Regions from separate parts of the Shewanella loihica PV-4 genome, predicted to be linked through region 3. Evidence: predicted binding sites of a transcription regulator. Region 3 holds the regulator's gene; each other region holds the start of a gene.
What was found. Region 3 encodes LexA, which represses DNA repair genes until DNA is damaged. Its sites were predicted from a motif close to TACTGTATNNNNATACAGTA; they were not measured.
Positions count from the first base shown of each region.

Region 1: dinG (ATP-dependent DNA helicase DinG) is a predicted target of LexA. The motif match lies at 1,402-1,421, and genes of this name have one in related genera.
Region 2: SHEW_RS09290 (YebG family protein) is a predicted target of LexA. The motif match lies at 2,049-2,068, and genes of this name have one in related genera.

Region 1 covers NC_009092.1:2,920,466-2,923,746, reverse strand. The annotation lists gene dinG (ATP-dependent DNA helicase DinG) at 1-1,378, opposite strand, end outside; gene SHEW_RS12840 (DNA polymerase II) at 1,517-3,281, shown strand, end outside.
Region 2 covers NC_009092.1:2,059,335-2,062,615, reverse strand. The annotation lists gene prc (carboxy terminal-processing peptidase) at 1-316, opposite strand, end outside; gene proQ (RNA chaperone ProQ) at 348-992, opposite strand; gene msrC (free L-methionine (R)-S-oxide reductase MsrC) at 1,265-1,723, opposite strand; gene SHEW_RS09290 (YebG family protein) at 1,741-2,037, opposite strand; gene SHEW_RS09285 (paraquat-inducible protein A) at 2,282-2,908, shown strand; gene SHEW_RS09280 (paraquat-inducible protein A) at 2,901-3,281, shown strand, end outside.
Region 3 covers NC_009092.1:135,933-139,213, reverse strand. The annotation lists gene nudE (ADP compounds hydrolase NudE) at 1-183, opposite strand, end outside; gene yrfG (GMP/IMP nucleotidase) at 281-955, shown strand; gene lexA (transcriptional repressor LexA) at 1,074-1,691, shown strand; gene SHEW_RS00630 (cell division inhibitor SulA) at 1,688-2,197, shown strand; gene coxB (cytochrome c oxidase subunit II) at 2,596-3,281, shown strand, end outside.

The sequences.
Region 1 (3,281 bases), 1.8 Mb from region 3:
TAGCGCTACAGAGCACCACGCCGGCGGCCTTCTCCCACAGCAGGGTTTCGAGCATATATCCCACCTCGATCGGCGAGACGTTAAACAGATAGTCGCTCTGTTTGCCTACCAGGTGCTCGACCCAGCGAGCCATGGGGGCGCCCTTGGCGCTGTCTTCCTTGGCCATCATCTTCCACAACTTCTGCAGATTCTCCAGGCGCTGTAACATGAAGCCTGTCTCGCTCAGTAGCTGCTCCGACTGATGCTTAGGTAGCTCGCCATCTTTAATCGCCTCGTTGAGCAGCACCAGCATCTTGTTAAATTGCTTGAGCGCGCTGCTCGATGCCGTGGCCAGGTTTTCCGCCAGCATGGTCAAGGCCGCCGGTAGCTTGCCGTGTTCGAAGCGGATGCGCCGCTCGGGGTTATCAAACTTCGCCGCCTGGCCGTCGCAATATTGGGCGACGCTGGTGAGCAGGCTGGTGAGATCGTTGATGTGATCTAGCATGGCCTGGGCGGGGGCGATAATGTTGTAGCTCTTGAGCTGGTTCTGCAGCTTGGCGCTGGTTTTGCCGACCTTTTCAAGCCAGTCGATGGCGCCCCTGAGGGTCGCCTGGGCACTGGAGAAGTCTCTGGCCACTATCGGCAGGTGATGGGCCTCGTCAATCACATAATAGAGCTCTTCCGGATCTGGCAGAATCACCCCGCCGCCCAGTTCGAGATCGGCAAACAGTAGGCTATGGTTGGCAATCAGTACGTCCCAGGTGTCGACATCTTCACGGGCCTTATGGAAGGGGCAGTGCCTGTGGCTGGCGAGCTGTCTGTGGCAGCTGTGTTTATCGCAGGCGATCTGCTGCCACAGGTGATCCGGCAGCTGCTGAGACAGTGTGTCGCGCTCGCCGTTCCAGCGTCCTTCGTGAAAATCTTTCAGCAGGCCTTGTAAGAGCTCGACCTGGTTATGATCCGGCTTGGTCTGCCACATGGCCATCTGAGTGCCGTCATCGCCGCCGATCAGCATCTCAAGCTTAGAGAGACAGACATAGCGTTGACGTCCCTTTACTAGGCCGAAGGTGAAGTTGAGCCCTGATTGTTTGGAGAAGAAGGGTAAGTCCTTGTTGAGAAGCTGCTCCTGCAGGGCGACCGTGGCGGTGGCGATACAAACCTTCTTCTTGCTCGCCAACGCCAGTGGAATCGAACCTAAGATATAAGCCAGCGACTTACCTATGCCTGTGCCTGCCTCGACCACTATGATGCGTCTATGCTTGTCATATTCACCGGCGAGTGTCTTGGAGATCTCGGCGACGATATAATTTTGTTCCCGGCGCGACCTAAAGTTAGGCAGGGCGGCGGCAATCTCTTTGTAAATCGTTCGGATCTGGGTTTTAACGTCGGCAGATAACATGAAGGCTTAGTGCTGGCAAATAATGCTGTACATAATAACAGTGATTACATAGCCTAAGAAGAGTTGAAGTAAGGAATTCACGACTTATTTGTTGTCGTGTCACCTAATGTGTTGAAATTAATTGGATAATAGCCAGGCTTGCATGATTTAAACACCCCGCTGGTGAGCGTAAAAGGGCGGATCTTAACCCGTCACCACCAAGGCAGCGAATTACATTATTACCTTAGTACGGCTGAAGGGCCGGCTCGGGTCATAGTGCCCAATGGCGAGCGCATCTGTTTTTGTCGCACTCAGGATGAGTTGCGCCTGCTCGGAGACAATCGTGAGAGTGGGATACGCAGTGAGGCGCTTAATCTGACCACCTTCCAAGATGAACCGGTCAGCGCACTCTATTTCGCTAATAATCAAAGCTTTCGTCATCTCAGTCGTATCGCCACCGATAAGGGGATCTCCCTTTATGAGTCTGAACTCAGGGCCGAGCAGCGTTATCTCATCGAGCGCTACATCGCCCTAGACGTAGAGTTTATCGGCCGCTGGCAAAGCCAAGCACTAGACACGCCTACGCTCATCGCCGAGCGGGCCAGACGCAGTGAGCTAGATGTTAATCGAGAAGTTAAGCTGGCTGTGGTCTCGCTGGATTTCGAATGTGCCATGGATGGAGAGCTTTTTAGTGTCGGGCTGTACGGCCAATCGGCCAGCGGCGAGCCCTATCAACAGGTGATCATGGTGGGGGAAGCGTGTGACTCGCCGCCTGAGTATCTCTCACTTGTGCCCAATGAGGCGGCATTAATTAAGTCGCTGCTGGATTGGTTTAAGCTCAATGATCCCGACATCATCATAGGCTGGGCGGTAGTGACCTTCGACCTGGCGCTCTTGTATCGCAGGGCCAGGGCGCTCAATATTCCGCTGACGCTTGGCAGGCTAGGCACTCAGCTTTCTTGGCGGGTCGATAACAAATATCGACCCGAGACCTTAATCTTGCCTGGGCGTGTGGTGCTCGATGGCATCGACTGGCTCAAGGCGGCCTTCTATCAGTTTGACAGTTTTAGTCTGGAATCTGTCGCCAGAGAGTTACTCGGTGAGGGGAAGGCGATTCACAACGTCAGTCACCGCGCCGAGGAGATAGCGACCCTGTTTCGTGAGGATAAGGCGGCGCTGGCCCACTACAATATTACCGACTGTCGCCTGGTGTGGGAGATCTTTGCCAAAACCGATCTGTTGGCATTTGTGATGGAGCGTTCGCGTCTAACCGGCTTAGAGCTTGGCCGGGTCGGCGCCTCGGTGGCCGCGTTTAATAATCTTTATCTGCCCCATCTGCACCGCGCCGGCTATGTCGCCCCCAGCGTGCCGGTCAGCGATGGCATAGAGAGCCCAGGCGGCTATGTGATGGACTCTAAACCGGGTCTCTATCAACATATATTGGTGCTCGATTTTAAGAGCCTTTATCCCTCGATCATCAGAACGTTTTTGATTGACCCAAAGGGGTTGGTGGAAGGATTAAAAGCAGAGGCTAATGCCGGGGTAAAGGGAGTAAGAGAAGGCAATGACACCGTGCCTGGCTTTTTGGGCGCCCAGTTTAGTCGCAACTCGCCTATTCTGCCCGAGCTTATCGCCAGCCTGTCTGCCAAGCGCGAAGAAGCCAAGCGCGAAGCCAACGCCCCCCTGTCGCAGGCGATAAAGATCATCATGAACTCCCTATACGGCGTGCTGGGGTCTCGCGGCTGCGTATTCCACGATGCGCGCCTGGCAAGCTCAATTACCCTTAGGGGTCATGAGATCATGAAGCAGACCAAGCAATGGATTGAGGCGTTGGGCTTGACCGTTATCTATGGTGATACCGACTCTACCTTCGTGCATATCTCCTCGCCCGAGCGTGTCGGTGATATCAATGCCTTTGCCAGGG
Region 2 (3,281 bases), 1.9 Mb from region 3:
CACTCTTCAACATGTCGTCGAATTGGGTCGCATAGGGCTTGAAACTGTCGATATCACTCTGAAGCAAGACATTGCGGCGATAATCGAGCTGCTTAAGATAGCGGTCGAACACCTGCTCTGAGAAGGCGTCGTCCAGATCGAATCTATGATAATGGGCGCGAGTGAACAGACCCGTCACTCGCTTACTCGCTACTTTATGTTGCGGCTCTTGCGTTAGAGAGGGCAACTCGCTAGATGGAATACTGGGCGTCAGCGCCCATGCCGAGAATCCTACAAAGATGCTGGCAATGGATGCTGCCAGAGTGAGTTTTCGCATCAACAAGTTACTCCTTTTAAACGATGAACAGTTATAACAGGATATGCTCTACAGGTACTTTTACCGTTAATCCTGAATCTAACTGCACTTGAACATCTTCTTTCTTGATGTCCAGGACAACACCTGCAACAGGCGATTTACCTAGTTTGACACTCACGCGTTGATTTGGTTTCAACTCAGTCAGTGTTGCCGGGCTTAAATCCTTTGCCTCAACCTGTGGCTTAGCCGCTTTAGACGCTGGTTTGCTACTACGCTTAGGCAGTGGCTTCTTGAAGGCTTTCTTCTCAGGCTTAGGACCAGACTTGTCTGTCTTCTCTGCTGCCGCTTTCGCCGCACGCTTTGCCTTAGCCTTCTCTTGGCTCTCCTTCAGTGTAGCCTGTGCATGGTCGATATGCTCTTGTTCCAGTTCGCCACACTCGTTGCCGTCGAGATCGACACGCTGTGCCCCAGCCTTAACCCCTTTCAGGTAACGCCAGCTACTGGTGTAACGGCGTAAGGCGATTCTTAATTGCGTTTTACTGACTTTAGAATCATCAGCTAACCTTTCAGCCAAGTCTTGAAACAATCCTATTTTTAGAGGCTTAGTTTCACCTTCAGCGATAAAGCATAAAGGAAATGTTTCATATAAATACGCAAGAATTGCGTTGGTGTCGGTCAACTTTTCTGTTGATTCCATCATTACTTCCACAGTTTAAAAGGGACTATCACCTCGCCGGGTTAACGTCGGCACTGGCGTGTCGTTCATATTGGTTAGACATCGGGTCGCTTATTTGCCCCAAGGCGGCGACCACACAATCCAACATACCTTATCAATTACAGTCAATAAACGCCATGTATTCATTTCAACTAATGAAAAATGTCACGGCGTGTTTTTGAATTCATCAAGCGGCCTATTATAAGGGCGCGCCAGACGAAAGCGACCATCAATTGTGCAAAATTGGTTGTAGTTTAAGCAAATAAAGCCTTTTCCAGACTTTTTACGCAGGACTCTAGCCCCAATTGATCCGCCTCGTCGAAACGAGAGAATGAGGGACTATCGATATCGAGCACGCCGATCACCTGACCGTCGCGCCGCAGCGGGATCACAATTTCCGAGTTACTGGCGGCATCGCAGGCGATATGGCCGTCGAAGGCATGGACATCGGCAATGCGCTGAGTGGTGTTGCTCTGGGCCGCGGTGCCGCAAACCCCTTTACCCATAGGGATACGGGTACAGGCCACTTTCCCTTGGAAGGGGCCCAGAACCAGTTGTTCACCTTGCAGCATATAGAAGCCAACCCAGTTAATATCATCCAGATGCTCGTTAAGCAGCGCCGAGAAGTTCGCCATCGCAGTAACGAGATTATCTTCGCCGCTAAACAGGGCTTCAACTTGACGGGTAAGCGTCGTATAACAAGGTGTACTCATACAAATTTCCTAACAATTTATGTTTTCGTTTCAGCTTTTGATTCTGCTTTTTTGGCAGGTTTCTTAGCCGGTGCTGCCTTAGTCACTGCGCCACCTTTTAAGAGTCCCATGAGCTGATCTTTATGTTCTGCCATGTAGAAACAGAGTTGTTCCAATGCATTTTCATCTAAGCCTAAATCAACTTGCTCGATAAAAGGAAGAAGATTATCCGCGATATCGAGCATCTTATCGTAGGCATCCGCCTCCTTCTTAGATGTGAATGTCATCTTCTCCACCCCTTCTCTGACTACGACAAATTTCGTTATAACTGCCATATCCGCCCTCACACTGTTTTTATATACAGTTGTAGAATCTCATAAATACAACTTCTTATGCAAGTCTCAAACTTTATCTGTTAGAATCTGCGCAACTATAAGCTCCGGAATTGGGAGCCACCTTATTAGGTATTTCAATAGATTGACTATAGTAATATCTTATAGGCAATAGATTACTGGTCTATATCAAGAAATTTGCACTCTTGCTATGACCTTAGATGACAGGAAGCGCCCCAGAACAGATATGAAAACAGAGGTGTTAGATAAGAGTATCGTTCTCTGCCGTGCTTGCGATCTGGTCGTGAGAAAACGCGCTTTGCCAACGGGTGTGCGGGCCCTCTGCCCTCGCTGCCACACCAACCTCTATGATACCCCTTACTGCTCGCTCAATGGCATGTTGGCCCTGTGTATCACGGCGCTGGTGCTCTATTTCCCTGCTAACTTTTTCCCTGTGCTTGAGATGCACTTTCTGGGCAGTATTCGTACCACCACCATAGCCGGCGGCGCCATGGCCGTTGCCTCACAGGGTTATTGGGTGGTGGGCATCGCCGTATTAGTGGCGGCGGTGATCGCTCCCGGCTTGCTTATTCTGTCGATTCTGACTCAGGTGCTGATCGTCAAGTACCGACTCAAGGTGCCCTTCTTTCGCAACATCTATAAGAAGCTACTGAAACAGCACAGCTTATTGGCCCAGCTCTCCATGCTGGAGATCTATATGATCAGCATCTTCGTCTCGGTATTTCAGCTCTCCGATTACACCGACCTCTACTTTGGCATCGGCACCTTCTGTTTCACCATGCTGTTTATCATGGTGATCTTCATGCAGCGTGAATATGACATAGAACATATGTGGGGCGTACTGGATGAGTAAGCTCAGCAAGCCTCCTCAAGGCGAATCATTGGGGCTGACCAACTGCCCTACCTGCAAGTTTCTGTGCCATCTCGAGCAGGGTAACTGCCCGCGCTGCGGACAAGCGGTGCAGAGCCGGGATCGCACCAGCGTACAGAAGAGCTGGGCGCTACTGATCACCGCCGCCATCTTGCTGTTTCCGGCAAACCTCTACCCCATCACTATCATGACCAGTCAAGGGCAGGTTCGCCAGGACACCATCTTCAGCGGCATCAACCATCTGGTGCACCTAGACCTATTACCTATTGCCATTATTCTGTTTACCGCCAGTATCTTAGTGCCTATGTTGAAGATTTTTGGGCTGGCGCTCTATCTGACGGCGATCAGCTATCGC
Region 3 (3,281 bases):
TCCCAGCAATAGCTCCTCGCCATGCACAGGCACCACCATCACGGCGCCACGGGCGTTGCCCTTCATGCGCTCATACTGGCGCTCAACCTGGTTCGAAAATTTTAAATGCACCTGCTCTATCTGAAACAGACGGCTCTGGGCAACAACTTCGGCATGTAGGATCTGCGGCTTTTTGTCCGGCATGAAACTTCCTGATAAAAATGGCGTTTGCTTAACCACTCAATCTTACTATGATGGGCCTAATCCACAACTCAAACCAAGGAATTTTTTTACTCGCTTTATGTTTCCCTGGAATAAGATAGATACCGTGCTGCTGGATATGGACGGCACCCTGTTGGATCTGCATTTCGACAACCATTTCTGGCTTAGCCTGGTGCCTCAGGCCTTGTGTGAACAAAGGCAGATCCCAAAGGCCGACGCCCAACAACTGGTGGAGAGTGCCTACGCCAAGGTCTTCGGCACCCTGGAGTGGTATTGCCTTGAATATTGGCAACAGGAGCTGGGTTTAGACATCCTGGCTTTGCACCACACTCTAGTGGACCGGATCCAGCTACGTCAGGACAGCATGCCCTTTCTCACCGCACTGGCCAGACACAGCAAGCGGCGCATCTTGGTCACCAACGCCCATCCCCACAGCCTGGCGCTGAAACTCGAGCATACAGATCTGGCTAACGGGCTCGATGAGATGCTCTCGAGTCACGCCACCGGCTATCCCAAGGAACACCCGCAATTTTGGCGTCACCTGTTTAATCAGTATTCCTTGGATCCCAGCCGCTGCCTGTTTATCGACGACAGCGAGCCCATACTACAGGCAGCCAAGAAGGCTGGCGTCGGCTACCAGTTGGGGATCAAGAATCCCGACAGCCAGCAGCCTCACAAGCAGTTTGCCGACTTTCCGGCCATCGACGATTACCATCATCTGCTGCTCTCCCTTGAACAGGCCAGACTCGGCTAATCAATCACACTTTAGGCGCTAATCGCTTGATGGGATTGGGAGAAAATCTGGTTAATACTTGCACTGTATAAAATACTGTATATACTGACAGGTACTGTATGGAAAGACAGGATTAATCATGAGACCCTTAACCCCGAGACAAGCCGAGATTTTAGATCTGATAAAACGCAATATTGCCGACACGGGCATGCCGCCTACCCGTGCCGAGATTGCGCGTCGACTAGGCTTTAAGAGTGCCAACGCCGCCGAGGAACACCTCAAGGCCCTGGCCAAGAAAGGCTGCATCGAAATCATGCCCGGCACATCACGTGGCATCAAGCTGACCCAGGAGGAAGAGCCTGAAGATCTCGGCCTGCCCCTCATAGGTCAGGTGGCCGCCGGTGAGCCCATCCTGGCCCAGGAGCATGTGGAACAACACTATCAGGTTGACCCTAGCATGTTCCGCCCCAGCGCCGACTTCCTGCTGCGGGTCAGGGGGGACAGTATGAAAGATATAGGTATTCTCGAGGGCGACCTACTCGCGGTACATAAGGTCGAACAGGCAAGAAACGGCCAGATAGTCGTGGCCCGCGTGGAAGATGATGTAACGGTTAAACGCTTCGAGAAGCGTGGCAGCACCGTCTATCTGCATGCCGAGAATGAAGAGTATTCCCCTATCGTGGTGGACCTCACCACCCAGAGCCTGAGCATCGAAGGCCTGGCCGTCGGCGTTATTCGAAATGGAGACTGGCAATGAACAACCTAATGGGCATGGCGCCACGTCATCCAGGGCTGTGGGTCGATCTCGACAGCTCGCTTAAGCGCGGCGATGGCAACACTATCTCGACTACGGCAAGTTCTACCCAGGGCAAGCAGGAGCTGCAGGCCCTCACTCCAGAGCTAGCCAGACTCAGTCAGCAGGGACAATGGGTGGTGTTGATCAGCCCACCTAACATAGGCTACAAGCAGATGCTGGCCGACGGCGGTGTGCGTATGGATCGCATCCTACTGGTGCACACCAAGGATGAGGTCGAAACCCTGTGGGCGATGGAAAAAGCCCTCACAAGTGGTACATCCAGTGCGGTGATCTGCTGGGCACAAACCCTGGATGCCCGTGACAGTCGTCGCCTACAGATAGTTGCCAAGAATACCCGCGCCCTGGGAGTGGTGATCGAAGATGCGAACGGTCACTTACCTGCCAACCCTTTTCCCCAAGAGGATCTCGGCGGCCAAACCATGAGTCTGTTCAGTTCACTACACTGATATTCCGCGCCCTACCTTTCCATACAGACGCCCCGCAAGGGGCGTTTTTGTGTCTGTTTTGTTTAGCAAAATAAAATAAAAGTGATCTTGATCAATATTTAAACAGCCATTAAGTTAGTAAGAGATATCAACGATTATTTGTTATATCGCACAATTTGGTTGTCGGCTTGAGCGGCGAAAATGAACCTGTAATACCTCGCCCACGGTAGCTGAAATTGGTCTGATATATTCAGCCGTAAGTGCAAGCGTGGTCACCACCAGCAGAACAAGAGATTCACCACCGACGCACTTTGAAGTCATCGTTGCTTTTTTGGGAACTGAAGAGTTTGCATAGAGCCGAGACATACTGTGTGGCTCTTCTTTGTAGTTGCCTTCGCAATTGACAGAGGAGAAGTCTAGTGAAGCAAGTGTTGTGTTGTTTGCTGGCGTTGCTATTTACGCCCACCATACTCGCAGCAGATATGCCCCTGAATATGACATCAGGGGTCACAGAGATCAGCAATAAGGTGTTTAGCCTTCATATGACGATTCTCTATATCTGTTGTGCCATAGGCCTAGTCGTCTTTGGGGTGATGATCTACGCCATCATCAACCATAGGCGCTCTAAGGGTGCCGTCGCGGCAAACTTTCATGAGAGCACTAAGGTAGAGATCGCCTGGACGCTCGTTCCCTTTGTCATCTTGATCCTCATGGCCATCCCGGCCACCAAGACTCTCATCGCCATGGAAGATCCCAGCAATGCCGATCTCACCATCAAGATCACTGGCTCCCAATGGAAATGGCACTACAGCTATTTTGATCAAGACATCAGCTACTATAGCCTGCTGGCGACTCCCAGAGAACAGATAGAGGGCAAGGAGACCAAAGGCGAACACTATCTGCTGGAGGTCGACAAGCCGCTGGTATTGCCGGTCAATCGTAAGATCCGTTTCCTGATGACCTCGGAAGATGTGATCCACTCCTGGTGGGTGCCGGCCTTCGCGGTAAAGAAGGATGCTAACCCAGGCTTTATCAACGAGGCCTGGACCCGCATCGACAAGCCAGGCATCTACCGCGGCCAGTGCGCCGAGCTTTGCGGCAAGGA